3 regions of the Corynebacterium qintianiae genome follow, and region 1 is predicted to be linked to each of the others. Evidence: predicted binding sites of a transcription regulator. Region 1 holds the regulator's gene; each other region holds the start of a gene.
The links. The regulator LexA, encoded in region 1, represses DNA repair genes until DNA is damaged. The targets are predictions, from matches to a motif close to CGAACANNTGTTCG.

Region 1 (9,886 bases):
CATCAATCACGCGGGAATCGAGCACCCGCGACTGTTCGTGATGGCAAAACGGGCAGTGCATGGCTAAAATCCTACTCCCGCTCACCCTCAACCAGCCTAACGAGCGTGAGCGGTTACATTCTCCACCGTAGAAACTTCGGGGTGTATTGCAGCATCACCGGAGAACGCACCGCCGGCGGCCGAACCGAGGATGAGTGCCAGTCCGAGTGCCGCACCCATAAAAACGTTTGCACGGTTTTCGTGGCGAGTTTCGAACGCTTCCTCCCGCGTGGGGCGTAGCCCTATTTCACCGAGCGGACGGCGCTCACGATTTCGAGAGCCCGGTTCCAGCGTTCGAACATGGACCGCCTTTCGCGCGGCGGGTGCCGATGCCGGAAGGTCCCACATGTCGGCCGGAAGAGTGCGCAGTAAGGCCGGCCCCTCGGACGTCGGTGCTGTATAAACGCGTTCAAGCTGAATGGTCATTGTCGTCTCCTTTGTTGTCTGCCCTTATTGTACGAGCGGGTCGGACACCGTCGAACACTTAACCGTTCACATGTTCGATTCCGCCTCTGTGTTCGATTTATAGCACCGGCAAAGCTCGTTGTCCAGAGGAGCGACGAAAATGTCGAACAAACTTGCCACTTCTGGTAGTTTTGCAGGCGCAGCATGAAACACGCCGTCAACGGCAACACGAGGAGCACCGATGCCACGCAAGAAAGACAATCCGAACAATCTCGATATGAGTGTCCTGTCCGACAGACAGCGGCGCATCCTGGAGGTCATTCAGGACGCAGTGGTCCTGCGGGGTTACCCGCCAAGCATCCGGGAGATCGGTGACGCCGCCGGCTTGCAGTCCACGTCCTCCGTCGCTTACCAGCTCAAGGAGCTGGAGAAGAAGGGCTTCTTGCGCCGCGATCCGAACAAGCCGCGCGCTGTGGATCTCCGCCACCTCCCCGACTCCGCCGCGCCGTCGCGGAAGGTGAAGCCGAAGTCGGAGCCAACCCCGGAGGAGGCCTCCCAGCCACGCTTCGTCCCGGTCGTGGGACAAATTGCCGCGGGCTCGCCAATCCTCGCCGAGGAGAACATCGACAACTACTTCCCCCTGCCGCAGGAGCTGCTCGGCGAGGGCGAGCTCTACATGCTGCAGGTTGTGGGTGAGTCCATGCGCGACGCCGGCATCCTCGACGGCGACTGGGTTGTGGTGCGCTCCCAGCCGGTTGCGGAGGAGGGCGAGTTTGTCGCCGCGCTTTTGGACGGCGAAGCGACTGTCAAGGAGTTCCACAAGGACTCCACCGGCGTCTGGCTGCTCCCCCATAATGACGCTTTCTCCCCGATAAAGGGGGACGAGGCTGAGATCATGGGCCGCGTAGTTTCCGTTTTCCGCACCCTGTAGCGCCCTGCTACGCCCGTTCGCTAACCCCGGTCGGGGGCGAGCGGGCGCAATCTCACTTAACCGGGCATGTTTCTTTTGGAACAATGGCATGCGGTTCCTCCCGCCCCCTGCCCCCTTCAAGGACTGCCTGAGTATGTACGCAGAAGAACGCAGACGCCAGATCGCGTCGTTGACCGCGGTCGAGGGCCGCGTCAACGTTACCGAGCTGGCTGAGAAGTTCGACGTGACCGCCGAGACAGTCCGGCGCGATCTTGCCGTGCTCAATCGCGAGGGAGTGGTGCACCGGGTGCACGGCGGCGCCGTGGCCAGCCAGTCGTATCTCACCACCGAGTTCCCGCTCGACGCCCGATCCCGTTCCGCGTCCGCCGCAAAGTCCACTATTGCGCGGGCTGCCCTGAAATACCTCCCCGGTCAGTCCGAGGGCGGGATCTTCCTCGACTCCGGCACGTCCATCAACGCGTTTTCCAGCCTGCTGGCCTCGGACCCGCGGGCGCGTTCGTGGCCGATCGTAACTAACTCTCTGCCTATCGCCCTGGAGCTTTCGACCTCGGGCCTGCCTCACGTTCAGCTTCTGGGCGGGTCGGTCCGCGCAATCACCCAAGCAGTTGTCGGTGCCACCGCGCTGCGCTCCCTCGCGCTCATGCGCGCCGACGTCGCCTTCATCGGCACCAACGCGCTGAGTGTCGACCACGGCCTGTCCACCGCCGACGCCCAAGAGGCAGCGATTAAATCGGCGATGGTCACCAACGCCCGCACCGTCGTCGTGCTGTGCGACTCCACGAAGCTGGGCAACGATTACCTCGTCAGCTTCGCATCACTTGACGAGGTCGATGTCGTCATCACAGACTCAGCGGCACCGTCGTCCTTCGTCACCGAGCTCACTGAGCTCGGCATCGAGGTTGTCACCGCGGAGCCCTAGAAGCGCAAAAAACGCGCACGCTATTGCCCACCCGGGCACAATCGGACATAATTGGGGGTAGCCCGACCATGAGGAGCCCGCACCGTGATCATCACATTCACCCCCAATCCCAGCATCGATGCCACACTCGAGCTGGACTCGTTTGAGAAGGGCGGGGTCAACCGCACGATCAGTGCCCGCCGGGAAGCCGGGGGCAAGGGAATCAACGTGTCCCACGCCTGCGCAAACGCCGCACACGACACTCTCGCGATCGCGCCGTGCGGCCCCACGGACCCGTTCTCCCTGCTCTGCCGCAACGCGGGGATCCCGCTGCGCGCCGTCTCCATCGAAGGCGCTATCCGCACCAACACCACGCTGACTGAACACGACGGTGAGACAACCAAAGTCAACGAGACCGGCCCAATGCTCAGCGATGACGACGTCGAGCGCATTACCGACGTGCTCGTCGCCACGGTGGCCGAGTCGCGCACCGACGCCGTAGTCATGGCCGGCTCGCTACCCCCCAGTGCGCCTGCGGAGTGGTACGCCATCCTTGCCGCCCGGCTTCGCAAAGCGTGTCCCGGAGCGGTAATCGCGGTGGACACCTCTGACGAGCCGCTCATCTCTCTGGGCAAGCACCTGACCACCGCCGCGCCCGACGTAATCAAACCCAACGCGTTCGAACTCGCCCAGCTCACCGGCGCCGACGGCGAGCAGCTGGAAGATCAGGCGGCGCGGGGGGACTACACCGAGATAGTGCGCTCGGCGCGCGAGCTCGTCCACGCGGGCGTGAGGGAGGTTTTGGTCACGCTCGGTGCTTCCGGAGCGTGCCTGATCACCCGCGACGCCGCCTGGGCCGCGACCCCACCGCCGGTCACACCGCGCTCCACAGTGGGCGCGGGCGACTCTGCGCTGGCCGGCTACATTATGGCCCGCGTCGCGGGCGAAGAACTCCCCGATTGCCTGCGCCGCAGCGTCGCCTACGGTTCCGCCGCCGCCGCCAAACCCGGCACCGGAATACCCGCACCCGACGAAATTGACTTGGAGAACACGCTCGTCGTTTCTATCCCCGCAACATCAAAGGAACTGCCATGAACCAACTCATCACCCCGGAGCTCGTCGGACTCGACGTGGACTTCGGCGCCTCGCCCGGCGAGGTCATTGCCCGCCTGGCCGATCTCGTTCACGACGCAGGCAGGACGAACGACCCCGCGCAGCTCGCAGCAGACGCCGCAGCGCGCGAGGAGAAGGCGGGAACGGGAGTGCCCGGGCGCGTCGCCATTCCGCACACCCGCACGTCTGCAGTGACCGAACCCACGCTGGCGTTCGCGCGCCTGTCCCGCCCGGTGGACTTCTCCGGCCCGGACGGTGACACCGACCTGGTCTTCCTGATAGCCGCCCCCGAAGGCGGCGGTAAAGAGCACCTGAAGATTCTGTCTACGTTGGCCAGGGCCCTGGTGCGTGGGGAGTTCGTCGATAAGCTGCGCGCGGCGGCGACGCGGGAGGAAGCCGTTGAGATCATCCTCGCTGTAGTTAGCGCCCCGAAGAAGACACAGCCTGCCGCAACCGCGAAGAAGTACCGCATTGCGGTTGTCACCTCGTGCCCGACCGGCATCGCCCACACCTACATGGCGGCGGACGCGCTGGCCCAGGCGGCGCAGAACCGCGACGACGTGGAGCTGCGGGTCGAACCGCAGGGCTCCTCGGGTTACGAGCCACTTGACAGTGACTTCATCAGCGGAGCCGACGCCGTCATCTTCGCCCACGACGTCGCCGTGCGCAGCAAGGGGCGGTTCGCGGGCAAGCCGGTTGTGGATGTGCCGGTCAAGCAGGGCATCAATAAGCCAGCCGAGCTTATCGACGCCGCCGTCCACGCCGCCGAAAACCCCGACTCCCCCACTGTCGCCGGCGGCTCGTCCGAAGACGACGCATCGGCGGGTGCGGGCGAATCTTGGCCGAAACGCATCCAGCAGGCGGTGATGACGGGCGTGTCCTACATGGTTCCGTTCGTCGCCGCCGGCGGCCTGCTGCTCGCGCTCGGTTTCCTCGTGGGCGGGTACGACATGGCCAACGGGTGGCAAGCTCTGGTGACCAACTTCTCGCCGACGAACCTGCCCGGCAACCAGGTCACTGTCGACGGCGAGTTGATGACGTTCGAGCGCTCCGGGTGGCTGCTCTACCTCGGCGCGGTGCTGTTTGCCACGGGACAGATGGGCATGGGCTTCGTCGTGTCCGCCCTATCCGGCTACATAGGCTACGGCCTGGCGGGACGCCCCGGTATTGCCCCGGGTTTCATCGGCGGCGCGATCTCCGTGTTGCTGGGCGCCGGTTTCATTGGCGGCCTGGTCACCGGCATCGTAGCCGGCGTGGTCGCCTACTGGATTCAGTCGTGGACGGTGCCGCGCTGGCTGGGCTCGCTCATGCCGGTCGTCATCATCCCTCTGCTGACCTCGCTGTTCATCGGTCTTCTGATGTTTCTCCTGCTCGGCCGACCACTCGGTGCGATCATGGTCGGCCTCGAGGGTTGGTTGGAATCCATGAGCGGGTCGTCTGCCGTCTTGCTCGGAGTGATCATCGGGCTGATGATGTGTTTCGACCTCGGCGGGCCCGTGAACAAGGCCGCCTACTTGTTCGGCACCGCGGGCTTGTCCGCGGGCACGGAGGCCAGTTTCCAGATCATGGCGGCCGTCATGATCGCGGGCATGGTGCCTCCGATCGCGCTGTCCATAGCGACATTCCTGCGCGCGAAGCTGTTCACCCCGGCAGAACAGGAAAACGGCAAATCCGCCTGGCTGCTCGGATTGTCCTTCGTCTCGGAGGGAGCGATCCCGTTCGCGGCGGCCGACCCGCTGCGCGTCATCCCGTCAATGATGCTCGGCGGCGCAACTGCGGGCGCGGTGTCGATGGCGTTGGGCACCGGTGTGCAGGCGCCTCACGGCGGCATCTTCGTCATCTTCGCGTACGACCCGTGGTGGGGGATGTTCGCCGCGCTCGCAGCAGGCGTCGTGGTGGCGACAGCTGCGGTGCTCGCCGCGAAGCAGTTGTGGCCCAATAAGGCTATCGAGCGGGCCGCCGCGGCTGAGTCGCCTGCCCCGCAGCCCGCGTCCACGTAGACTTGTCATACCCGAACGAAAGGATTTTTCTGATGGCAACCAAGACTGTGAAGGTTGGATCCACCGTTGGCCTGCACGCGCGCCCGGCGACGATTATCGCCGACGCCGCCGGTGAATACGACGAGGAGGTCGTGCTCACCCGAGTCGGCGACGACGAGGACGACGAGACCGACGCCGCGTCCTCGCTCATGATCATGGCAATGGGTGCGGAGTTCGGCGACGAGGTCACCGTCACCTCCGACAACGCTGAGGCTGTAGACAAGATCGCCGCCTTGATCGAGCAGAACCTCGACGCGGAGTAAGGGCTTCTAACCAGCCCTGTTGTACTGGCCTTCGCCGATCGTGGCGAAGGCCCATTTCATGAGCGGGTAGGCCACGATGATGCCCACCGAACCCAGGGCGATCCCGTTGAATTCGATGGAACCGAGCGTCAGCGAGAGGTCGCCAATACCCACGATGAGCGCCACGGCGGCCGTAATCAAGTTAACGGGGTTGGTGAGATCCACTCGGTTGTCCTGCCAGATGCGTACGCCCAGCATGCCGATCAACCCATAGAGCACCAGGCACGCGCCGCCGAGCACGCCGACGGGGATGCTAAACACCACCGCGCCGAACTTCGGGATAAAAGCCAGCACGATGGCGAACAGGGCAGCCACCCAATACGCGGCGGTGGAATACACCTTCGTTGCCGCCATGACACCGATATTTTCGGCGTAGGTGGTGGTGCCCGAGCCGCCGAATCCGCCGGCGAGTGTGGTGGCGAGCCCGTCGCCGATGAGCGCCCGGCCCTGGTAATCGTCGAGGTCGCGATTGGTCATTTCACCGACGGCCTTGACGTGCCCGACGTTCTCCGCAATCAGCACCACCAGCACCGGCAGGGTAACCAGCACCGCGGAGAGGTGGAACTCAGGGGTGTGGAACTGCGGGAGGCCAAGCCACGGGGCGGCGGAAATCGACCGCACCGCGTCGTCAGACAGACCACCGCTCAACCACGTCGCAACCCAGCCGGCGATGACGCCAACGAGGATGGACAGGCGAGAAAACAACCCGCGCACCGCGACCGTGAACAACGCGATGGTCAGCAGCGTCACCGCCGCCACTCCGGGCTGGGCCTCGACGTTGGCCACGGCCGTCGGCGCGAGGTTGAAACCGATAAGCGCGACAATGGCGCCGGTGACCACCGGGGGCATCACGGCGTCGATAAGCTTTCTGCCCGCTGCCTGCACCAGAGCTCCGATGGCGACGAGCGCGAGGCCCGTGACCAGCACCCCGCCGAGCTGGGCGCCCACCCCGTACTGCTGCGACGCGGTCAGAGGCGCGATAAAGGCGAACGACGACCCGAGGTAGCTGGGCAGCTTGTTGCGGGTGAGCAACAGGAAGATGATCGTGCCCAGGCCGGAAAACAGCAGCGTCGTGTTCACCGGGAAACCGGTCAGCGTGGGCACGAGCAGCGTGGCGCCGAACATGGCCACGACGTGCTGCATACCGATGGCCACGGTGCGCGGCCAACTCAACCTCTCGTCGGGGGCGACAACCGCGCCGGGCATGACGCGGCGGCCGTCACCGTGGAGGGTCCATCCGTAAGTGTTATTCACGGATGGTCATTGTCGCCCAGTGCCTAGCTCACCACAAACTCGGCGTACTGCTCGGCGATGACGTGGGGCAGGCGGACGTCGATAAGCGTGCCGTCCTCCTCGTAGGACTCGCTGCGCACGGTGCCCTCGTCGTGGACGCGGCTGACCACGTCGCCGCGGGTGAACGGCACGAGCAGCTGCACGTGGGCCTCGACGCTGTTGAGGTGCATCTCAATCTTGGCCTCGAGTTCCTTGATGCCCTGCCCCGTGTGCGCGGAAACGAACACGACGTCGTGGCCGCTGCTGTCGAAGGCGTGGCGCAGCTCAGCGAGCACGACCGGGTCAGCCTGGTCAATCTTGTTCACCACGACGATTTCCGGGGGGATCTTTTCGCCCGATTCGCGGGTGACGTCGGAGAGGACCTTGTTTACGGCCTCGATCTGCTTCAGCGGGAAAGCGTCCGAGCCGTCGACGACGTGCAGCATGAGGTCGGCGTTGGTGACTTCTTCCAGCGTGGACTTGAAGGCCTCAACGAGCTGGGTCGGCAGGTGGCGCACGAAGCCGACGGTGTCGGTGAGCACGACGTTGCGGCCGTCCGCGAGCTGGGCTTTGCGTGTCGACGGATCCAGGGTGGCGAACAGCGCGTCCTCAACCAGCACGCCGGCGTTGGTCATCGCGTTGATTAGCGAGGACTTGCCCGCGTTGGTGTACCCGGCGATCGCGATCTTCGGTGTTGTCGAGCGCTGGCGCTGCGCGCGCTTGACCTCGCGCGCCGTCTTCATTCCGCGCAGCTCGTGGCGCAGCTTCGCCATATCGGTGCGCAGGCGGCGGCGGTCCGCCTCGATCCGGGTCTCACCGGGGCCGCGCAGACCGACGCCGCCGTTCGAACCGGCGCGGCCGCCCGCCTGACGCGACAGGTTGCCGCCCCAACCACGGGTGCGCGTGTACAGGTATTCCATCTGCGCGAGGCTGACCTGCGCCTTGCCTTCCTTGCTCTTCGCGTGCTGGGCGAAGATGTCCAGGATGAGCATGGTGCGGTCGATCACCTTGACCTTCAGCGCCTCCTCCAGCGCAACCAGCTGGCCCGGGGAAAGCTCGCCGTCGAAGACGACGGTGTCGGCGCCGGTGGCGACGACAATCTCGCGCAGCTCCTTGACCTTGCCCGAACCGATGTAGGTGCCCGGGTCCGGCTTGTCGCGCTTCTGGTACAGAAGCTCCACCACGTCCGCGCCAGCCGTCTCCGCGAGCGCGGCCAGCTCGAGCATGTTGGCCTCCATCTCGGCCGTGGTCCCCTCAATCCACGCGCCGACGAGGATGACCTGCTCCAGACGCAACTTGCGGTACTCGACCTCGAAACCCTCGGCCTGGTCCTCGGAGCGAAGCTCCGTCTCTAGGGTCACGCGGCGAAAAGCGTTGCGCTCCGCTAGGTCTAGGGCGCCGACGGTGGGTTCCCCGTCCCCTCCTTTGGCGGGTTGCGGCGTGTTGTGCCTGAACGCGCGGGCGAGGAGTTCGTCGTGGGTGAGTTCTGCGGGTGTTGTTTTCGTCATTGAGTCCTTAGTCTATCGAGTTCTTCAGTCTGTTACGTATTCAACGCCGCGGCGCTGGCTTTTCTTCCCGCGTGCTCAGTCTGGAGTGCTCGCTTTACGACGCCCAATCTACGTTTCCCCAGGTCACCTTTGTGCCGGAAACCCAGACTGAGCACTCCAGACCGAGCACTCCGAACCGAGCACGCACAAGGTTTCAGTCCCCCACCCCCGCGCGGGTACACTCTGCGACCATGAGCGACACGATCAGTACTGACCTCGCCAGCATCGGCCTCGGTTTTGCCCAGTGGCAGGACGCCGTCGAGGCGGCCATCGCCACCGGGCGCCTCCAGGTCACCGGCGAGGTCCGCGGCGGCCAGCTGATCCAGTACGCGGACGCCTCGGGCGCGCAGCTGAACATCCTCGCCGTCGAACCGTTCGCCACCTTCGCGGGATTCGCTGCCGACACGCGCACCTACGCGCACGTGACCATGCTCAACGACGTGGTCGCGCTCGCTGACATCGTCGACCCGCACGGCAACACCATCGCGTCGGTCACCGTCAACCTGGCCCAGGGCCCTCTGCTTGTCGACGACCCCACGCTGACCTGGCAGGAACTCGCCGTCGCCGCCCTCGGCCTGAACGTGGAGCATTTCGGCAGCATCGACGACTTCCACGCCGCCCACCCCGGCGAGACCCTGGGCGCCGTCACTTCGCCCAGCGCCGAGACCATCGGCGCGGCAGCGGCGCCCGACGCCAGCGCCCGCTTCTCCGCCCGCGTGCTGGAGTCCGAGTACCGCACCAGCGAGCTCACGGGCCAGCGCTTCATCCACGTCTCGGTCGACGGCGCATTCCCCTTCGAGGTGTGCCTGCCCGACGGCGAGCTGCCTGCCCGCAACTCCGTCATCGCCGGCGAGGCGCTGCTCGCTGGCTCCATCCCCACCCCCACAGGCGGCGGCTGCGGCGGGTGCGGTGACTCCTGCGGCTGCGGCGGGCATTAGAGGTTTATCGGGGGGGTAACCCATGTCATCAGCGCGACGGGATTTCTGGCAGGCGATCGGGATGGGTCTGCTCATCGCCGCCTTCGCGCTGCTGGTGCTGTGGCTCAAGGTGGCCGGGCTGCTGCTCGCGCTCGCAATCCTCGGGGCACTCATCGTGCTCATGCAGCGCTACGACACCACTCCCGAGGTGGCGTCGCTGCGCGCCTCGCTGGCGATCGCGCGCGACGACATCGCGGAGACGCTCGCGCTTTACGACGACCTCCTCACCGGCATGTCAGCCGAGGCGATCGCCGATCGGACCCTGCATGTCCCCGCGTTAGCAGATCGGGGTACGACCAACCCCGTGATCCAGGATTTCCACCTGCGCGCGGACGCGGCGCGCCGCTTCCTGCAGCGTGTCGA
Region 2 (9,886 bases), 990 kb from region 1:
CTGGTAGGGGCCGTCCCAGAAGCTGCGCAGGTCGTCCGTCACAGCGAGCTCGCGCCCCGCAGGAGAAAGTAGGTGGAACAGCACCCTGACGCCCGCGCAGGTGGGCGACTCCGCCATGCCGAAGCATTTCTGCAGCTTGACCCGCACGATCGGCCGGCCCGTGGAGTAGTCGATCCTGCCCACACCGACCCGCTCCGGCGCCAGCTCGTCCATCTTCGCCGCCTCCGGCCACGGCAGCTGCCGCAGCAGCGCGGCCCTCATGTCGAGCTTGCTTATCGACGCCCCCCTGGCCACCTCCCCGATCTCCGGCGAGTAGTCCCCCTTCGCGACATCGGGCCAAGGTTCACCTACCTCGCTGTGCAGGAAGTCGAGCCGGTCCTTGAGCCGCTGTGCGCTCTCACTGAGCGAAAAACTCTCGAAGCGTAGGTCTGTCAGCGCCTCCGCCGCTTCCTCCGGGGTTAGTTTCACCGGAGTCGAGCTCAGCTCGATGGCGCCGACGGCTTTGACGCGGCGGCCGCGCACGGAGCCGTCGACAAGCGCCGCCCGCGTCTCCTCGGTGACGCGTTCGACGGGCAGCTCGTACGGCTCCGCGGCCCTGATCACCGCACCTTTGTTGGTTAGCTGCACCTCCGCGGCGGCGATCCATTCTGGCTGGCCGATTTGCGCGTCGAGCGTCGCGCGGGTGCCGCTCGCGAGAAGGTAGGTATCACCCATTTTCTTCGCCACCCACTGCGGATACGCTGCGGCGACGACCTCGCCAGCATTAACGGGCGGGGTACGGCGCACGAGGCGCTCCAGTCTGCGGACAGGCTGATCCGACAGCGCCGCCACGGTGGGCGCCGCACCGCTGCCGAACCTCAGCAGCGCGGCCCCGTGGCGCGGGTCGAGGGGGAGGGCCGACAGCTTTCTGCCGAACCCGGTGATGTCGTCCCCGTCGAGCGCGCCGAGGTCCCGCAGCGTGTGGTGGGCGTCGATAAGCGACTGTTTCGGCGGTTGGTCGACCAGCGGCAGATCCGGCGAACCCCACGCCGCGACGGTGAGCGCCGCCGAAGTGAGGTCGCTGGTGGCGATCTCCGGAGTGATGTCGGGCTGGAAGCGCTGGTAGTCGGCCTGGGAGTAGGCGCGCACGACGCTGCCGGGTCCGAGGCGGCCCGCGCGGCCGGCCCGCTGGTCCGCGCTCGTCTTCGCCGTCGAGACCGTAACTAGGCCCGTCATGGCACGGGCGGCGTCGCGTCGGGGCACACGCGACAACCCGGCGTCGACAACGCGACGCACGCCCGGCACCGTGATGGAGGACTCCGCGATGCTCGTCGCCACCACCACCTGCTGACTGCCGCTCAGCGCCCGGTCCTGCTCGCCGGAGGTCAGACGGCCGTGAAGCGGAGCCCAGTCATCGAGGAAGGACCCGACGAGCTCCACCTCGCGCACACCTGGGACGAACACGAGGGTGCGCTCGCTGTGCTGCGCCAGCGCGGCAATGTGCCGGTAGAACTCGCGGGTACCCTGGGCGCGCTCGGGATGGGGCGCGTATTCAATGGTCAGCGGGTGCGTGACGGCCTCGGTGCTGAGGATCGCAGCACCCATATGGTCGGCGAATTTCCGCGCGTCGAGGGTGGCGGACATGGCGGCGAGGTAGAAGTCGTCGCGCAGGATGGCAACTTCCATGCACATCGCGAGCACCAGGTCCGTGTCGAGCTGGCGCTCGTGGACTTCGTCGATGACGACCGCGTTGACCCCTTCGAGGCCCGGGTCTGCGATGAGGCGGTTGAGCAGCACACCGGGCGTGACGAACTCGACTAGCTCGCCGGGGTGGTGCTCACCGCGGATCGCATACCCGACTTTTTCTCCGACGCCGGTCCCGTCGAGCTGGGCTAAGCGACGCGCCACCGCACGCACCGCGACCCTCCTCGGAGCCGTGGCCAGCGTCTTTCCCACCATGTTCGCAATTGCTGGCGGGACAAGCGTGGTCTTGCCTGTCCCGGGGGGCGCCTCCACGACCAAGGGTCCGGTGTCCGGGAGCTGGTCGATCACCACCGCGACGGGGAGGCCTTCGCCGATGACACGCAGGTTGAACATGTGCCCAGGCTAGGTCATTTCGCGTCATTCGCGGTTAAGATGAGCGACGTCATGAGACGACTGTTTGCCGCCGTGCTGCCTCCGGACGATGTCCGCGAGCACCTCGTCCGCGCGCTTCGCCCGATCCGGGATTTGTCGTCGGAACTGAGGTGGACGGACCCGGACACGTGGCACCTCACGATGGCGTTCTACGGAAACCAGCCGAATGACGCCGCCGTGGTCACGGACCACCTGTCGCAGGCCACCGCTTTCCGACGCCCCTTGCGCCTCCACCTGAGAGGAGCGGGGGCGTTTGATCGTCGCACTCTGTGGATCGGCGTCGGCGGCGACAAACCCCAGCTCCGGGAACTCATGTCGGACTGCTCCGTCGAGCTGGATAAGCGTCAGCGGGCCCACCTGACGGTGGCCAAGAGGTGCAACCGCACCCGCGACATGTGGCTTATCGACGACCACTCCCACGCGCTGTCCGTCTACTGCGGGCCGGAGTTTTGGGTGGACGAGGTCCATCTGGTGGAGTCGCACCTGGGCGAGGGGCGCGGCGGTGGGCCGCGCTACGAGATTGTGGACACGTTCTATTTGCGTTAGGCAGCGTCAACGAGCGCGTTGTGCATGGCCTGCTCGATGTACGAGTATTTAGACACGTATCCTTCGTCGATCGGGTCGGGGTGCGGGGGTTCTTCGCTGTCGGGTTCTGGGGGTGGCGGGTCGGGGTGCTGGTCGAAGTCCCGGTCGTACTCCCGCTCGAGAGTTGTGAGAGAGGTTTCGCATCGGTCGTAGTCCCCGTCCCGGTCGTACTGGTCGAGGACCGCATGGCATTTCGCGTAAAACTGCGTGGTTCGAGCCTTGTTCTTCTGCACGCGGCTGAGGCTCGACCGCCAGTGCGGGGAAAGTGGTGTGAGCTCACTGGCGAGGATGCCTTGGTTTTCTGAGATGACGTATGTTCCGTCGTCGAAAAGCCAGATGACGTCCCCCGTCACGGGATCGGGGATGTAGAAGGCGCGGCGGTCCGTCTTGACGTTGTGGTGGCGTTGGCACAGGGCGAAAAGGTTGTCCGGCGTTGTGCGGCCGCCCTGATCGAAGGGGATGCGGTGGTCCAGCTGGCAGTTTTCGGCCGGCCGATGGCAGCCCGGGAACACGCACACCCCGTCCCTGGCGTGAACATACGCCTTCATCTGGGGCGTAGGGGTGTAACTTTCCGTCTCGATATCCTTCGACAGGTAAACGGTCTGGACGTCAGAGGACTGCGACAGGTCGTCGAAAGCGTCGGTGGAGGCGTGGTCGGTCCACCCGAAGCCGGGGATGTACACGGGCTCACCTGTGGCGCGGTTGGCTGGTGCGTAGACATTGAGCACGACCTTGCGGGGTGCAACTTTACCGGTGAGCAAGCCGATTATGGCTTGTGCGTGTGAAATCTGCTCCTCGCGGGACAGGGAGTTAATCTGCGAACGGATGAGTGCCATGGTTGTGGAGTTGGTCAGCAGCTCGATGCCGTGCTGGGTGACCCCGTCGATGACGGACTCGAAAAATCCCGCAGCATCTTGTGTGGGGTCGGGCGCGGCTCGCTTCCTGCGCTTCTTCTCGTCGAAGTTGACGCTGGGGTCGATGGTGGCGATGCGCTCGCGTAGGCGACGGGTAATGGCCCAGGGTGACGGCAGCTCCTGTGCCGGTTTGGATGGGGTGAACATGCGCACGAGGATGCGGTCCAGCTTGTCCAGCGTTTCCTCGGAGACGGACGCACCCAGCAGGTTGAGGGCTGAGTCGATGGCACCCAGGCGGGCTATGTCCAGCCGCAATGTCCGCTGCTGCAGCTCGCGCAAGCGGGGGAGAGATTGCAGGCGGAAGTAACCCAGGACACCCTTCTCAATCTCGTGCTTGCTCTTGCCGCTGGCCGCGCGGCACGCGGCGACGAACAGCTCGAGGTCTGCGATGTCCGAGCCGTCGGTAGCGTAGGCGGAGTACATCGCGTACTCGCTTTCGCGGCCCAGGCGCGCCGCGTCACACACCGGGTCGCCTTCCCGCTCGGTGGCGAAGTACGACTCCGGCGTCACTGGATGGTCGCAAACTGGCATCGTTCCCCCTTTCAATACTGGCCATCGTATCGAACATGTATTTGTATGTCAAGTGGGGGCGCAAAATAATGTAACCGCGCGTCATCGCATGAAAGATGCAGGCAAATAAGAAAAGTACCCAGTCTTAAAAAGGCGCTCGAGCATGAACCAAATCGAATATTTATTCTTCAGAAGGGAGACGGAGGAAGAGCCCGCTTGACCACAGCGGGCACGCCTGCCGCCATTGAGCCCGAGGGGATGTCGCGGGTTACTACCGAGCCCGCCGCGACGACACAGCGGTCACCCCCGCTCACCCCGGGCATCACCATGGCGCCCGCGCCAAACCAGCAGTCGTCGCCGATCGTGATGGGGTGGGCGATTTCCCAACCCTCGGCCCGCTTGGCGTGATCGTCGACAGGGTGGCCGACGGCGATGAGCTGGCACCCCGGCCCGAACAAAGTGCGCGCGCCAACGGTCACCGGCGCGATGTCGAGGATCGTGCAGTTGAAGTTCATGTAGCACCCCTCGCCGAAGCTGGTGTTCACCCCGAGCTCGAGGTGGAGGGGAGCCCAGATGTCGGGCGGGTTCTCGCTGTTGGGGAACATGAGGCGCAGCAACTCGCGGGCGCGGGCGGGGTCGGTGTTGGACAGCGCGTTGAACTCGCGCACGAACTCCCAGGTCACCTGGTGCTGCGGGTTCGGCTGGGGCAGGTACCAGCTCACCGGCGCGAGAAAACCGCGAGGAGCGATGCGAGAAGGACCACCAGCGGGGCGACCCAGGTGCCCTCGGAGAGGAAGTACGCGGCCGCGACGACGGCGATGACGGTGACGGCGACGACGGCGACGTTGAAATCTCTGGCCATGCGGCTCACGCTACCAGCGGCGGTAGGTTGAGGGCATGCTTATCGACGCCTCGTCCCTGCCCCGGCAGCCCCAGCGCATCCTGCCCGGCGTCGTACACCTGCCCGGGTTCCTGGCGCCCGCGCAGCAAGCGGATCTGGTGGAACAGGCGCGGGAGATCGCGCGGGCTGTGGCTGGGACACCGGTGGCGATGCGCCGGCCGAAAGTCGGCAAAGGCCACATGCAGGCGTACCTGATGTCGCTCGGGTGGTTCTGGGCGACGAACCCGTACCGCCTGGTAAGGGAAGTCGAAGGGTGTCCGGTGCCGCCGGTGCCCGCGAACTACCAGGCCATTGCGGATGACGTGCTCGCTGCGGCGCGCGGGGTGGACGAATTGGTGGGTGACGCGGTGACGGTGGAAACCGCGTTGGTGAACTATTACCCGCCGGGACCGGGAATGGGGATGCACGTTGACGCGGAGGAGGAGGCGGACAATGCGGTGGTGAGCTTGTCTATAGGCGACGAGATCGTGTTCCGCATCGAGGGAGAGGACCTGCTGCTCATGTCCGGTGACGCTCTGGTGTTCGGCGGGCCTGCGCGAAGGGCGCGCCACGGCGTGCTGGGGGCGCGCGGCGGAACGGGGTCGGAGGGGACGGGGCTGACGGAAGGGCGGATCAACATCACGATGCGCCAGGTACACGCATAGAGTTTCAGGGCATGGAGAAGATTGCGGTTGTCACAGGTGGTTCCGCTGGGATCGGTGAAGCGAGCGCCCGCGCGCTGGCGGGAGACGGTTGGAAGGTCTACGTCGCGGCCCGCAGGATCGAGCTCTGTGAAAAGATCGCGCAGGAGATCGGCGGGGTGGCGGTTGAGCTTGATGTGACGCGCCAGGGGAGCGTCGATAAGCTTGCGGCCTCATTGGAGCGCGTGGACCTGCTGGTCAACAACGCGGGCGGGGCGAAGGGCCTTGATTACCTGCGCGACGCCAACGAAGACGACTGGCGCTGGATGTACGAGACCAACGTCTTCGGCACCGTGCGCGTGACCAAGGCGCTGTACCCGGCGCTGCTAGAGGCCAGCGGGCTGGTGATCAACATCGGCTCCGTCGCTGGCACCGACGCCTACAAGGGCGGGTCGGGCTACAACGCCGCCAAGTTCGGGCTGCGCGGCCTGACGCGCGCGCTGCGCCGCGAGGAGGCCGAGAACCTAATCCGCGTCACCGAGATCGACCCAGGGCGGGTGGAGACGGACTTCGCGATGAACCGCTTCGGCGACCAGGCGCGCGCCGACGCCGTGTACGAGGGCAAGCTGAACCTCACCGCCGAGGACATCGCGGAGACTGTTCGCTGGGTGGCCAGCATGCCGGCGCACGTCAACATCGATACGCTCAGCATCATGCCGCTCGACCAGGCCGAGCGTTAAGGTGGGCCGTATGAACGTGGAAATCAGCGGAGACTCGATCAAGCTCGGGCAATTCCTCAAATTGGCCAACCTCGCCGAATCCGGCGGGCACGCCAAGGAACTCATCGCCTCCGGCGAGGTCGCGGTCAACGGCGAGGTGGTCACCTCCCGGGGGCATTCGCTTGTCGACGCCGACACGGTCACCGTCGCCGGAACCCAAGCGACCGTTACAAGCGGCGGGGACGGCGGGGACTACTTCGACGAGAGCACCGCCAACGACGATTTCGACCCCGAGAAGTGGAGGAACATGTAATGCCAGCTTTCCAGGCTCTCGAGGGTATGCCGTACTGGCAGGACCTCGCCACCGGTGACGCGCAGAAATCCGCCTACTTTTACTCCAAACTGCTCGGCTGGGACGTTTCCGGCGATGCCTACCGCATCGCGCGCAAGGAAGGCCTGCCTGTCGCGGGCTTCATCTCCCAGCTGGAAGACCCGACCATGACGGACGCGTGGGTGACGTATTTCCTCGCGCGGGACGTGGATCGCGTTGTCGTGGGCGTCGATAAGCGCGGCGGCTCGGTGCTCGCCGTGGCCGACGTCTCCCTGGGGCGCATGGCCCTGTGCGCGGACCCGGCGGGAGCGGTGTTCGGTGTAATCGAGCCGGCGGGGGAGGACCAGTTTGTCGCGGCTGGCGAGCCGGGCACCCCGGTATGGCACGAATACGTTGCCATCGACCGCGGCCGCGAGTGCATCGACTTCTACGCGGAGCTATTCGATTGGGAGGTCGAGGAATCGGAGGGGTACTTCGTGGTGTTGGCCGACGGCGCGCCCTTCCTCGGCATGCGGGATGAATCGGGGTCCGCCGACCTAGAGGGAGTGGCCGGTTTCTGGGAGACCTACCTCGGGGTGGACAACGTGGAGCTGGCGGCGCGCCGGGCCGCTGAGCTGGGGGGAGAGGTGCTCGCCGGCCCGGAGGCATCGCCCTTCGGCCGACTGGTGGTGGTGCAGGACACCACCGGTGCGACGGTCACGCTGTGCGAGGTGGCTACCCCGGTAAACGAGGACGAACTCGATGAGGCAGAGTCTCTTCTGCGATAATGCATCGCGTGAAAAGACTCCTCGCCGCACTCGCAGTCGTGCTCGTCACTGCGGCGCCCGCGCACGCCTACGAGGTGAACACCGCTTACGACAACGACCGCACTGCTCTCGCGGTCGTCCACCCGGACGGGCATTGGTCGGGTTCCGATGCGGCCCTGGAGCCCCGACCGGCATTGTCGCTGTCCAAGCTGTTCCTCGGGTACTGGATCCTGTACAACGGCACGGACGAGGAGAAGGAGCTCGTCGAGGAGATGATTTCGGTCTCGCACGACGGGTACGCCCAACGATTCGACCGCAAGTACCCCGAGGCCATCGACGAGATCGCCGATGACTTCAACCTCCAGGACACTGCCCGCTCCGGAGCCTGGGGCCGGACGGTGACATCCGCGTACGACGTGGCGTCGTTCGTGTCTGCGATCTTGTGGGACCCGCGCGCCAAGCCGCTTCTCGACGGCATGAGGGACAAACCGGAGGTTGCCCGCGACGGCTTCCACCAGCTCTTCGGGGCCGCCGAGCTGAACCGCGTCGAGGGCGTCAAGACGGGGTGGTCCGACGACCGCGTCTCCCAGACCGGCAGCGTGTCCTTCGGTCAGATAGGCGACGAAGTTTGGGTGGTCGCCGCCTTGACCTGGGGGGATTCGGAGGAGAACACGGAAGACGTCCTCGACGGGATCAACCAGATCGACGATCGCGCTGCCCGCGAGAAGCGCGATTATTGGAAGCCGGGAGGTTCCATGCCGGTGAAGTTCACCGATCTGGACCTGCGCTGAGGAACTGCGCGGTGTCGCGGATTCTGCGGCGCGCCTCGGCGGGCGTAGAGATCTCACCTGTTGAGTGATACTCAGCAGGCGTCTGGACAAGCACGTTGGGAGAGACATCGTCCGTGTTGTCCGGGAAGGTGAGGATCGTCCGGTCCGCCGTCGTCGGCACGTTCTCGTACAGCAGCCAGGCGGCCACTTCCGACGCCCCCTGCGCCCGCGCGTACGCGATGGCGGGTTCGAGGGCCTCGGGCTTGTCGACGTCCACAATCAACGCACCCGCCAACTCAGCCGCGCCGGCCACTTCAGGCTGCCACGCGAATTCGCGCGCCTTTTCACCCAGAGGAGCGTAAGAAACGGCCCACACCCCGGTCTCGCGGGCGGGCCGGAACAGGGTGCCGAATTCGGTGTCCTCGACCCCGACGGTTTTCGGGTACGCCACACCCGGCATGGTGTGGTCGACGGCAGAGCCGAGCATCAGCATCGCGGCGTGCGTCAGCCTATCCGGGAGAAGCGCCAGGTAGCGGTCCACGTCCTCCGGGTCTGACGGGCGTGGGTACGTGGCCTCCATGTAGGAGACGATTTGTTCGAACTGCAGCTCGTCGGGCAGGATGCGCTTCACACCGCCGACGTTGAAGTCGGGGTCGGACTGGTCGTTGACAGGGTAGTCGTCGTCAAGCGAGCCCTGCTCGAGTTTCGGCGTCACCAAATCTGCACCCGGTCTTCCGGCGCGACCCACATCGGGGAGTCCTGTGGAACGTCGAAGGACTCGTAGAACTCCGCGATGTTGCCCGCGATGACGTTGCAGCGGAACTCGTTGGGCGAGTGCGGGTCGATGGCGAGCAGCTGGGCCGCCATCTCCGGGCGCACCTTGGAACGCCATACCCGCGCCCACGCGAGGAAAAGGCGCTGGAACCCGGTGAATTCGCCCTCCACGTCACCGAACGGCAGGGCGGGGCCGTCCTCGAGGTTATTTTCCTCGAGGTAGATCTTGTACGCCACCACGGCAATGCCGAGGCCGCCTAGGTCACCGATGTTCTCACCGAGAGTGAAGTCGCCCTTCACGCCGGTGACGGCCTCCTGGCCTTTGAGGACGGAGGGGACGAGGCCGTCGAACTGCTTCACCAGCTTGGCGGTAAGCTCGTCGAAACGCTCGCGGTCCTCGTCGGTCCACCAGGAGTTCAGGTTGCCCAGGCCGTCGTAACGCGAGCCTTGGTCGTCGAAACCGTGGCCGATCTCGTGGCCGATCACAGCCCCGATGGCGCCGAAGTTCTCCGCGGCATCGGCCTCCGGGTCGAAGAACGGCGGCTGCAGGATTGCGGCCGGGAAGGTGATGTCGTTGACCACGGGATTGTAGAACGCGTTGACGGTTTGCGGGGTGGTCACCCACTCGTCGCGGTCCACGGGCTTGCCCAGCTTGGCCAGCTGGAAGTCGTGCTCGAACGCCGCGCCCTTGCGGACGTTGTCGAGCAGATCCGCGCCGAACTCAAGACCTTCGAAACTGCGCCAACGGTCGGGGTAGCCGATCTTGGAAGTGAACTGCGCGAGCTTCTCCACCGCGCGGGTGCGGGTGCCTTCACCCATCCATTCCAGCTTGTCTATGCGCTGGCGGTAAGCCTGGACGAGGTAGTTGACCAGCTCCAGCATCATGTCCTTGGACTCGGGC
Region 3 (9,886 bases), 1.0 Mb from region 1:
CGATAAGCCTCTCGCCGAGGTCGAGAGCGATGTAGCTCGGATTCTGCGGCGGTGGAATACCGCGACGTACGCGCCCAAGGATGACCGCGCCGGGGTGTATTCGATCTCGGCTGAGAAGGGATACACACGCGAGCTGATGAACCTGCTGTTCCACATCGGGCTCGTCGGCATGATCCTCACCTTCACCGCCGGCCGCATGGTCTACTACGAGGGCCAGGTCATCGTTGTCACCAACTCGGACTCCGAACACGCGGTGCCGGTCGAGCAGCCGCGCGAATTCTGCAATACCTCGCCGTCCAACTTCGACGTCTTTCGGGCGGGCCCGCTTTTCGACGGCACCGGGCTCACGCCTTTCTGCTTCGTGGCGCACAACTTCACCGCCGATTACCTCAACACCGGGCAGGCGAACGGTTTCGCGTCCGATATCTCCTTCACGACGGATTTAGCTGCCGAGAGGGAGGATTGGCAGGACTACACGCTGCGGGTCAACCACCCGTTGCGCATCAACGGCGACCGCATCTACTTGCAGGGCCACGGATTCGCACCTCAGGTCACGGTGACGTGGCCCGACGGTGAGTCGCGCACGCAGATGATCCAATTCCGCCCGACCGACCTGCAGAACTTCCTCTCCGACGGCGTGCTGCGCTTCGACCCGCCCGCCGGCATGTACCCGGACCTGGCCGAGCGCCGCGAGAACCAGATCGCCATCGAAGGTGTCTTCGCCCCGACGGCGCAGTGGATCGGGCCGAACGGGGACCAGCTGCAGTCCTCCTTCCCGTCGATGCAGGACCCGGCGATGGCCGTGGACATCTACGTCGGCGACGCGGGCCTGGACACCGGTCGCCCCCAGAACATCTTCGTGCTCGACCAGTCGCTTATCGCCGACGGACGCCTGCAGAAGGCCGACCGCGTCAACCTCACCCCGGGTGAAGATGTCACCATCGACGGCGGCATCACGGTGCGTTTCGACGGCGCCGCCGAGTACGCCAATTACCAGATCTCCCGCGACCCGACCCAGATCTGGGCGCTGGCCACCACCGTGCTCATGCTCGGCGCGCTCATCGGCTCGGTGACGATCAAGCGCCGCCGCATCTGGGTGCGCCTGGCACCCGAGGGCGGCTCTACCCGCGTCGAGTTCGCGGGCCTGGCGCGGACGGACCGCGCCGGCTGGGGCAGCGAGTTCGACGAGATCGCCGACCGGATTCTCGGCCGGGTTAACGATGATGGACAATCCCCTGAGAGTGAGGTAGACAACCTTGGTTAATGTCGCGGCGCTGGGGTAGGTTTACCCCTATGCTCGTCGACTCCACCATGGCGGATCTGTCGGACCTGACGTTCCGCACCGCCTTCGTCATCTACCTGGTCGCATTGATTATGTCGTGCGTCTACTACGGCCGCATGTTCGGCGTTATCGACATGCGCCGCGAACGCGCCCGCAGCGAGTCGCTGGAGAGGGTCGCCGTCGGGGCGGGCGGGCCCGACGCGGTAGTTCAGGTGCCGGGCGTTTTCGACCAGTCGGAGTACGACCGGCGCGTCGCCGGTGCACGCAAGTGGGCGAACATGACGCAGGCGCTAGTGTGGTTCGGCATTCTGCTGCACGTGGCGGCCTTCATCACCCGCGGCCTGGCCGCGCACCGTTTCCCGCTGGGCAACCTCTACGAGTACATCCTGCTCATGACGGCGGTGGTGATGATCGCGGCCGCGGTCGTGATCCAGCGCAAGAACTGGCACACCCTGTGGCCGTGGGTGCTCTCGCCGATGGTCATCGCGATGTTCCTCAACTCGACGGTGTTCCACATGCACGCCGCGCCCGTCGTACCGGCGCTGCAGTCCTACTGGTTGCCGGTGCACGTGTCCTCAGTGTCCGTCGGCGCGTCCATCGGCCTCGTGTCCGGCCTTTTCGCGCTGCTCTACCTGCTGCGCATGTGGCAGCCGCGGGGTGAGGAGCGCGGCTTTTTCGGGGCGATCGCGAAGCCCCTGCCCAGTGCAAAGACGCTGGACCAGATCACCTACAAGACGGCGATTATCACCCTCCCGCTGTTCGGAATCGGCATCGTGTTCGGCGCCATCTGGGCCGAAGTGGCGTGGGGCCGCTTCTGGGGTTGGGACGCGAAGGAGACGGTTTCCATGATCACATGGATCCTCTACGCCGCCTACCTGCACGCGCGCGCCACCGCCGGCTGGAAGAACGTGCGCGCCGCGTGGATCAACGTGTTCGCGATGGCCATGACCATCTTCAACATGACCTACGTCAACACAGTCATCGCAGGTCTGCATTCCTACGCGGGGTTGAATTAGATGAAGGTCCTCATCACCGGCGGCGCCGGTTTCATCGGATCCACTGTCGCCTCCTGCTGCGCCGACAACGGGATTACCCCGGTCATCCTCGACGATTACTCCACCGGTCTGCGCGTCTTCGCCGAACGCTTCGACCACTACGAGGGCGACATCGCGGACCGGGGGCTGCTCGACCGCATTATTGACGACCACCCCGAGATCGAGGCTGTGATTCATTGCGCGGCCAAGATCGTCGTCCCGGAGAGCGTCGAAAAGCCTCTCATGTATTACGACAACAATGTCGGTAGAGCCATCTCGCTTATCGACGCCCTCTCGGCCCGCGGCATCGGCAAGTTCCTGCTCAGCTCCACCGCCGCCATGTACGAGCCCGACCCCGACTTCATGGTCAGCGAGACCAGCACTGTCAACCCCACGAGCCCCTACGCGGCGTCGAAGTGGATGCTGGAGCGCGTGCTGGCCGACGCCGCAGCCGCCGGTGCGATCCGGGCGATCGCGCTGCGTTATTTCAATCCCATTGGCGCCGACCCGCAGCTGCGCACCGGCCTGCAGAACCCGGCGCCGTCGCACGCGCTGGGCAAAATGATCACCGCACACGAGACAGGCCAGCCGTTCACAGTCACGGGCGTGGATTGGCCGACGCGCGACGGCTCCGGCCTGCGTGACTACATCCACGTGTGGGACCTGGCGCGCGCCCACGTCCTCGCGCTAAACGCCGAACTGGCCGACTATGAGGTGATCAACCTCGGCACCGGAACCGGCACAACCGTGTTCGAGCTCGCCGAGGCCGTCGGCGAGGCCACCGGCAGCCCCCTCGACGTACGAACCGCGCCGCCGCGCAACGGCGACGTGGCCGGAAGCGCCGCGCGCACGGACAAAGCCGCCGAGGTGCTGGGCTGGGACGTCGAGTACACGGTCGCCGACGGCGTGCGCCACTCCCTGGCGTGGGCGGAGAAATTGCCTGAGGTGCTGCGCCGCGAGGGTACGAGAAAGTAGGTCGCCATGTCAGGTCCCCGCAACAAGATCGGCAAACCGGCGAGCGAAGATCCGGTGCTCATCGCCCTGGGTGAGCAGATCGCGTGTGCGCGGCGCGCTGCCGGCCGGTTGCAGCAGGAAGTCGCCGAGGCCGCTGGTGTGTCCCGCTCCACCCTTCACACGATCGAGCACGGTGGCGCGGGTGTGCGTTGGGAAAAGGTTGCCGCCGTTGCGGCTGCGCTTGGCCTGGCGATGACTTTCGAGCCCCGCTAGTCGTCCTCGAGGCGCTTGCGGCGCTCCTCTTCTTCCCGCTTGCGGCGCTCCGCCTCCTCCTGGGCGCGGCGCTGTTTGAAGCGGTTCTTCTCGATGTTCCACAGGAACTCCTCGTCGTCGTCCGGGCCCTTCACGGCTGGGGGTGCGGGCTCGCCGCGCAGCGGCCCGTAGCGCTTGGAACTGCCGGGGCCGAAGGCGCGCCACAGCATCCAGACGGCGAGGATGATCAGCAGCACGAGCAGAATTCTTCCCATGCCCTCCAACATACTGGGCGGGGGCGTTGGGTAGGGTAGCGCTTTGTGAGTGACTTACACGCCCCGGAGGTTGACCCCAAGGCGCGCAGCCGCGCGAACAAGGCCGTTGCTGTGTACGGCGGGCTTCGTCTCATGCTGTTCATTGGCCTGACGGTTGTTATTCAGCTGCTCGCCGCCGCGATCGGCGCGCCGGTTCCACTGATCATGTCGGCGCTGCTCGCACTTATCGCCGCCTTCCCGCTGTCCATGCTTATTTTTTCCCGCCAGCGCGTCGAGGCCGTCGGGGCCCTTGCCAGCTGGCGCGCCCAGCGCGACGCCCGCAAGCGCTGGATCCAGGACGAGCTCGCGGAACGTTAGGCGGGGTCGCTACACAAAGATTGCGGCGATGACCAACATTGCCGGCAGGGATAGGAACGTCGTCAGGAACACGGTGTCGCGCGCGACTGTTTCGCCGACGCGGTAGTTGGCGGTGTAGTTGTACACGTTCTGCGCGGTCGGCAGCGCCGCGAGGATGACCGCCGCGTAGAGCAGGTTTCCCTGCAGTCCCGCGAGCGTGCCGATTCCCCAGGCCACCAGCGGCATGACCGCGAGTTTCAGGGCGGTTGCTACGAGCGTCGGCAAGCGATCGGGCCCTTCGCGCAGGACTCGGCTCCCCTTGAGCGATGCGCCGAAGCTCATGAGGATGAGCGGGATCGACGCGCCGCCGAGGATCCTGATCGGCGCCATGACGGGTTCGGGGATTGTCCAGCCCGACGCGGAAACGATGAATCCGGCCATTGCGGCGAGCACCATCGGGGCGGTCAACCCGCTGATGATGGTATCGCGCACGTGGTGCTTGCCGTCACCGCCGGCGTTGAGGCCTGCGATGACGAACGGCGACAACACCGCCATCTGCATGACCAGCGCGGGCACTACGTAGGTGGCGTCACCGATGACGTAGATTGCGATAGGCAGACCCATGTTGACCGAGTTGAAATAGCTTGACGACGCCGCCCCTGCCATCGTCGTCGGCACGTCCTGCCTGAAAAAGACGGCCGAGATCCCCCAGAAGATTGCCATCGTTGATAACGTCGCACCGAATACGACGAAGTTCACAGGGGAAAGGAACGCGGAGGTGTCGGAGGTGGCCACGGAGGAGAAGATCAGCGAGGGCGTTGTCGCCCAGAACGCGACGCGGTTGAATTGCAGCCGCGCCTCGCCCTGGCCGATGATCCCGCGTTGCGCCAAGATGAAGCCGACACCGATGACGGTGAAGATGATGGAGAAGCCGGTGAGTACGTCGAGCACGCCCACCAGCCTAGGCCTCCCGGTTACGCGGTCAGACCTTGGACCTTCGCGTCTTCGGCCGCGCGCTGCACAGCGGCGGTTCCCTTGATGGCTGCCGCCTTAGATTCGTAGGCTTCTCCAGTGGCGACCACCTCACCGTTGCCTGCCTTCAACCGGAAGCGGAACTTTCCCGCCTTGTCTTCGTCGACCTCGAATTTTCCTGCCATTTTGGGCTCCTTTTCGCTTTGCGATTACATGGGTCCCGTGGACGTTTCTCCCGCGCGCCCAGTGGTTTGGTGCGCGCCGACTTCGTATTGATTACGGGTTGGCTGTAAAACCGCAGGAACTCTGCAGCGGCGGAGTCAGCTCCCGCTTCTCGACGGCTCGGGCAGCGCGTCGGTAGTAAACCGCAGGAACTCTGCAGCGGCGGAGTCAGCTCCCGCTTCTCGACGGCTCGGGCAGCGCGTCGGTAGTAAACCGCAGGAACTCTGCAGCGGCGGAGTGGGTGTTCGCTTTTCGACGCCGTGCGGGCAGCGTAGGCCAAAAAGGTGTGCCCGAACACTTGACATCGAACAAACGTGCCACTAACTTGGAAGGTGAGGTGTTCGAACACAGTTTTGGGGGACATGATGACGACGACACTCGACCACACAACCGACCGTATCTACACCTACACTTACGCAGGTCAAGAGAGCGATATTGTCCAGCGTATACGCTCATGCCAAATATGGGCCGTGCAGTCACCCGCCGAAATGCTCATTGCACTATCCGAGTTTGACTACCTTCGACTCGCAGAAACATTCGGGGAATCTAGCACCGCCGGTTGGCTCGCCCGCGAGACCCGCATCGCACCGTCAACAGCCTTCGAATACGTCGGGGTAGCACGCCAACTGCCCGACTTCCCCCTGTTGACCGAGGCGTTTCGCGACGGTGCGATTTCCTACTCCACGATTCGCTACCTGTTGAAATACCTCACAGCTGAGAACGAAGCTGACCTTGTCGCTCTCGCGCGGAAACTCTGTTTTACCGAACTGAAAAAAGCCCTCGCCGGCATCGAACGCACCGGCATAGACACCGTCGAGAACGACTACCACCACGACGTTCGCGTAACCGACAACGGAGACGTGGTCATCACCGCCCGGCTCAACCCCGTCGACGGGGCGGCGTATCCCACGGCGCTAAAGATCGCCCAACTAGCCAACTACGGCCTCGACGACATCACCGGAGACGATCTCGCTGACGACGAGACAATCGACGATGTCCTCGACGACTTACTCGCCGACAAACAGTCCCAACCCGAGCAACCCCCGGGTGAAGAAATCGAACCCGACTCCCAGCACACCCGCCCGAACCTTACCCAGCAGCTCAGCCGCGGCGTTTCGCGTTTCGGCCCGCCCGTCAAGGCCGACATGTACGCTGCGCTGTTGTCGATGGTGCACATGGTGCGCACAAACCCGGTCAGTGACCTGCGGGTGCCGGGAGCGCACGTCAACATCATGATGACAACCAACGGGCGTGCCTGGCTGCCCGGCAACGTCGCCGCACCGTCGAAGATGCTGGAAAACTACGTCAACAACGCGTTCGTGCGGCTGCACCTGCTCGACCAAAACGGGTTAAGCGTGCACGTGGGGCGCAAACGCCGCTTCGTCACCGACGGTCAACTCGCCGCCTTGCTGGCCACCTGGGGCTACGAGTGCGCCATGCCAGGATGCAACCACACCCGGTTTACAGAAGTCCACCACATCACCGAATGGTCCGAAGGAGGCGCCACTGACCTCGACAACCTGATCCCACTGTGCTCCGCCTGCCACTCCAGGATAAGCAACGGGCTCGTGCACATCACCACCAACGGGCGCGACATCGAATTCAGATTCCTCGGCGGACGCCGATACATCTCCCACGCCCACCAGCTCCCCGAACCCGCCGAACCCTACACCGGACCCCTCAAACCCCACCCACCTCAACACCGCGCCAACAACTTCAACGACCCCGAAGAACCCGACGTGTTCGCCGACTAACGGGGGCCAGCCAGCGGCGCGTAACTGAACAACATGGACCCGCCCCATGCCAACGCAAGTGCGGTGACAACAGCCCACGTCAGCATCGCTTTGCCGTTCAGCCCGAGCACGGGGATGAGCTCGGGGCCCCGCGCCCCGCGCATCACCTTGAGTGTGGACGCGACCGCGAGGGGGAGGGCGACGAGTGCAATCAGGACTGGAAGATAGGCGATTGCGAGGACGAAACTTGCCGCGAAGGGGGTGAGGGTGAGGAACGTGAAAACGCGGCGAGCGCGGACGTCGCCCAGCCGCACCGCGAGTGTGTTCTTGCCGGCGACCGCATCGGTGGGGATGTCGCGGATGTTGTTAGCCAGGTTCACGGCGGCCGAGATGGAGCCGATAGCGACAGCGATAAGGAACCCTACCCAGGTCACGGATCCGGACTGGGTAAACTCCGTGCCCATTACCGCGACAAGGCCGAAGAAGATGAACACAGCGACCTCACCGAGGCCCTGGTAGCCGTAAGGATTCTTCCCGCCGGTGTAGAACCAGGCAGCGGCGATGCAGAGCGCCCCCACGAGCACGAGCCACCACGCCGACATCACTGCGAGGATCACCCCCGCAGCCGCTGCGACAAAAAAGGAGACGAATGCAGCGCTCTTGACGCGCTCGGGTGGCACAGACCCGGAGGCGGTGAGCCGGGCGGGGCCGGTCCGGTCGTCGTCGGTGCCGCGGATGCCGTCCGAGTAGTCGTTGGCGTAGTTCACTCCCACGATCAGGGCCCACGAGACGATGAGCGCGAGAAGGGCGCGACCAAGGTGCGCGCCGCCGTGGAATGCGGCGGCACCCGTACCCGCGACAACCGGAGCGAATGCGTTGGCCCAGGTATGGGGTCGGGCGGCCTGCCACCAGTCCCGCACGGTAGCGGAATGATTAGGAGCGGTCATGGCCTCCATCATGCCCGTCGAGGGGGACGGGGGCCGTCATTAGTACTAAAGTTGGCCGTCATGTGGATTGACTACGCCGCTCGCCAGGCACTCAGCTCGGTGGGGGCCTTCGTGCGTGCGCCGCGGCTAAAGTTCGCGGCTAACGCTTCGTCGCTGTCTTTCCCTCAGGAGGGTGACACCGTCGTGTCCTTGACTACCCACGGCGACCGCATGTCTGCTTCGGTGGCTTCGATTGCGTCGCTCCTGATGGGCACGGAGCTTCTTCCAGTGTTCCTCTGGTTGGATCGGGTCGACTTCGAGTCGGAATGGCCGGAGGGGTTGCGGGGGCTGGTTGATCGGGGACTTCAGGTTCGTTGCTCGGACGGTGCTTTTGGTCCACACACGAAGTATTTTGGCACTTTCGCCCAGTTCGCCGGGACCGACACGCGTGTAATTACGGTCGACGACGACATGATGTACCCGCGCTGGTTCGCCCAAAAACTTCTCAACGCCTCTGACGCCGATCCCGGCCTCATCGTGGCGTACCGCGCCCACGAGATCACGTTCCGCGGTGACCAGCTCGACCTCTACCGGCGGTGGAAGGCGGTGTACACGACCGCGCCGTCGCACCGCCACTTCGCCACGGGTGTCTCCGGCGTGGCATACCCGCCGTCGATGGTGGAGTACGTTGCGCGCCAGGGCACCGGGTTTATCGGTCACGCGCCGAAGGCCGACGACGTGTGGCTCAATGCGTGCGCGCTGCGCTCTAACCATATGGTGCGCCAGGTTTTCCCGCACCCGCGTGAGTTTTCGATTGTGCCGGGTTCCCAGCGCACGGCCCTTGTGCGGGGAAACCTCGGCGGCGGGGGAAATGACGTGCAGATTGCGGCGACGTACACCCACGAAGACGTCGCCAGGCTGCTGCGTGCGGATTAGACACGAAGCCGTCGTCGTCGGCGCCGGGATCAACGGCCTCGCCGCGGCTCTGCGGCTAGCCGAGGCCGGCTGGCGCGTGGAGGTTCTCGAGCGCGAGGATAGCGTCGGCGGAAAGTGCCGCTCGGCCGAGTTTTTCCCCGGCACGGTCAGTGACTTGGGTGCGGCTGCCTTCCCCTTCGGTGCCGAGACGCTCCGTGGCGAGTGGTTGCGGCCGCCACGTCCGGTCGCGCACCCGTTGGAGAGGAGCACCGCGCTTATCGACGCCCTCTCCACCGACCAGGACTCGTGGAACGCCCTCCACCTCCCAGTGGTGAACGAGATTGACAAGCATCTCAAGAACATCCTCGGCCCCACGATGCTGCGCGTCCCGCCGCATCCGCTGGCGATGGCGCGCTTCGGGTTGCGCGGCGCGCTGCCCGCGACGTCGCTAGGTAACTTTCTCTTCCGCACCGAGGAGGCGAAAGCGCTGCTGGTGGGTAACGCGGTGCATTCGTTTACGTCGCCGCGCCGGCCGTTGACGGCTGCGTTCGGCGTGTTGTTCGGGGCGTTGGCGCACGCCAACGGCTGGCCTGTGGCGCGCGGCGGGGCTCAGTCGGTGGCGGACGCGCTGGCCGAAGAAGCCCAGGCGGCGGGTGTGGTGGTCCGCACCGGCGTTGAGGCGGACGCCCTTCCCAAGGCTGACGCGGTGGTGCTCAACATGACGGCCAACGAGGCACGACGTTTCGGTGCTCGGCCGATGACGCCGGGGCCCGGGGTGTTCAAGGTCGACTTCCTGCTCAAAGAGCCCGTGCCCTGGCGCGACCCGCGGGTTGGTGAGGCGGGAACGGTACACGTCGGTGGGGCCGCTGCCGAGATTGTCTACGCCGAGGAGCAGGTCGAACGGGGTCGTATGCCGAACCGGCCGTTTGTCATGGTGTGCCAGCAGTTCGCCGCCGACCCGGCGCGGGGAAAGGTGCTGTGGACC

Region 2: the regulator LexA is predicted to act here: its motif matches at 4,176-4,189, upstream of G7Y29_RS00365 (HNH endonuclease signature motif containing protein).
Region 3: the regulator LexA is predicted to act here: its motif matches at 5,670-5,683, upstream of G7Y29_RS01335 (HNH endonuclease signature motif containing protein).

Annotation. Positions count from the first base shown of each region.
Region 1 is NZ_CP064955.1:1,277,643-1,287,528, forward strand. It holds gene nrdR (transcriptional regulator NrdR) at 1-61, opposite strand, end outside; gene G7Y29_RS06315 (hypothetical protein) at 97-465, opposite strand; gene lexA (transcriptional repressor LexA) at 686-1,375, shown strand; gene G7Y29_RS06325 (DeoR/GlpR family DNA-binding transcription regulator) at 1,509-2,294, shown strand; gene G7Y29_RS06330 (1-phosphofructokinase family hexose kinase) at 2,379-3,368, shown strand; gene G7Y29_RS06335 (PTS fructose transporter subunit IIABC) at 3,365-5,386, shown strand; gene G7Y29_RS06340 (HPr family phosphocarrier protein) at 5,419-5,688, shown strand; gene G7Y29_RS06345 (uracil-xanthine permease family protein) at 5,695-6,981, opposite strand; gene hflX (GTPase HflX) at 7,005-8,507, opposite strand; gene G7Y29_RS06355 (hypothetical protein) at 8,738-9,484, shown strand; gene G7Y29_RS06360 (hypothetical protein) at 9,507-9,886, shown strand, end outside.
Region 2 is NZ_CP064955.1:67,819-77,704, forward strand. It holds gene G7Y29_RS00355 (ATP-dependent RNA helicase) at 1-2,076, opposite strand, end outside; gene thpR (RNA 2',3'-cyclic phosphodiesterase) at 2,128-2,661, shown strand; gene G7Y29_RS00365 (HNH endonuclease signature motif containing protein) at 2,658-4,145, opposite strand; gene G7Y29_RS00370 (sugar O-acetyltransferase) at 4,313-4,846, opposite strand; gene G7Y29_RS00375 (hypothetical protein) at 4,843-4,986, opposite strand; gene G7Y29_RS00380 (alpha-ketoglutarate-dependent dioxygenase AlkB) at 5,022-5,669, shown strand; gene G7Y29_RS00385 (SDR family oxidoreductase) at 5,681-6,385, shown strand; gene G7Y29_RS00390 (RNA-binding S4 domain-containing protein) at 6,396-6,677, shown strand; gene G7Y29_RS00395 (VOC family protein) at 6,677-7,462, shown strand; gene G7Y29_RS00400 (hypothetical protein) at 7,462-8,232, shown strand; gene G7Y29_RS00405 (alpha/beta hydrolase) at 8,210-8,926, opposite strand; gene G7Y29_RS00410 (M13 family metallopeptidase) at 8,923-9,886, opposite strand, start outside.
Region 3 is NZ_CP064955.1:252,197-262,082, forward strand. It holds gene G7Y29_RS01295 (cytochrome c biogenesis protein ResB) at 1-1,264, shown strand, start outside; gene ccsB (c-type cytochrome biogenesis protein CcsB) at 1,294-2,298, shown strand; gene galE (UDP-glucose 4-epimerase GalE) at 2,299-3,291, shown strand; gene G7Y29_RS01310 (helix-turn-helix transcriptional regulator) at 3,298-3,543, shown strand; gene G7Y29_RS01315 (hypothetical protein) at 3,540-3,797, opposite strand; gene G7Y29_RS01320 (DUF4229 domain-containing protein) at 3,843-4,154, shown strand; gene G7Y29_RS01325 (AEC family transporter) at 4,164-5,084, opposite strand; gene G7Y29_RS01330 (YegP family protein) at 5,108-5,290, opposite strand; gene G7Y29_RS01335 (HNH endonuclease signature motif containing protein) at 5,816-7,081, shown strand; gene G7Y29_RS01340 (1,4-dihydroxy-2-naphthoate polyprenyltransferase) at 7,078-8,019, opposite strand; gene G7Y29_RS01345 (glycosyltransferase) at 8,068-8,922, shown strand; gene G7Y29_RS01350 (phytoene desaturase family protein) at 8,912-9,886, shown strand, end outside.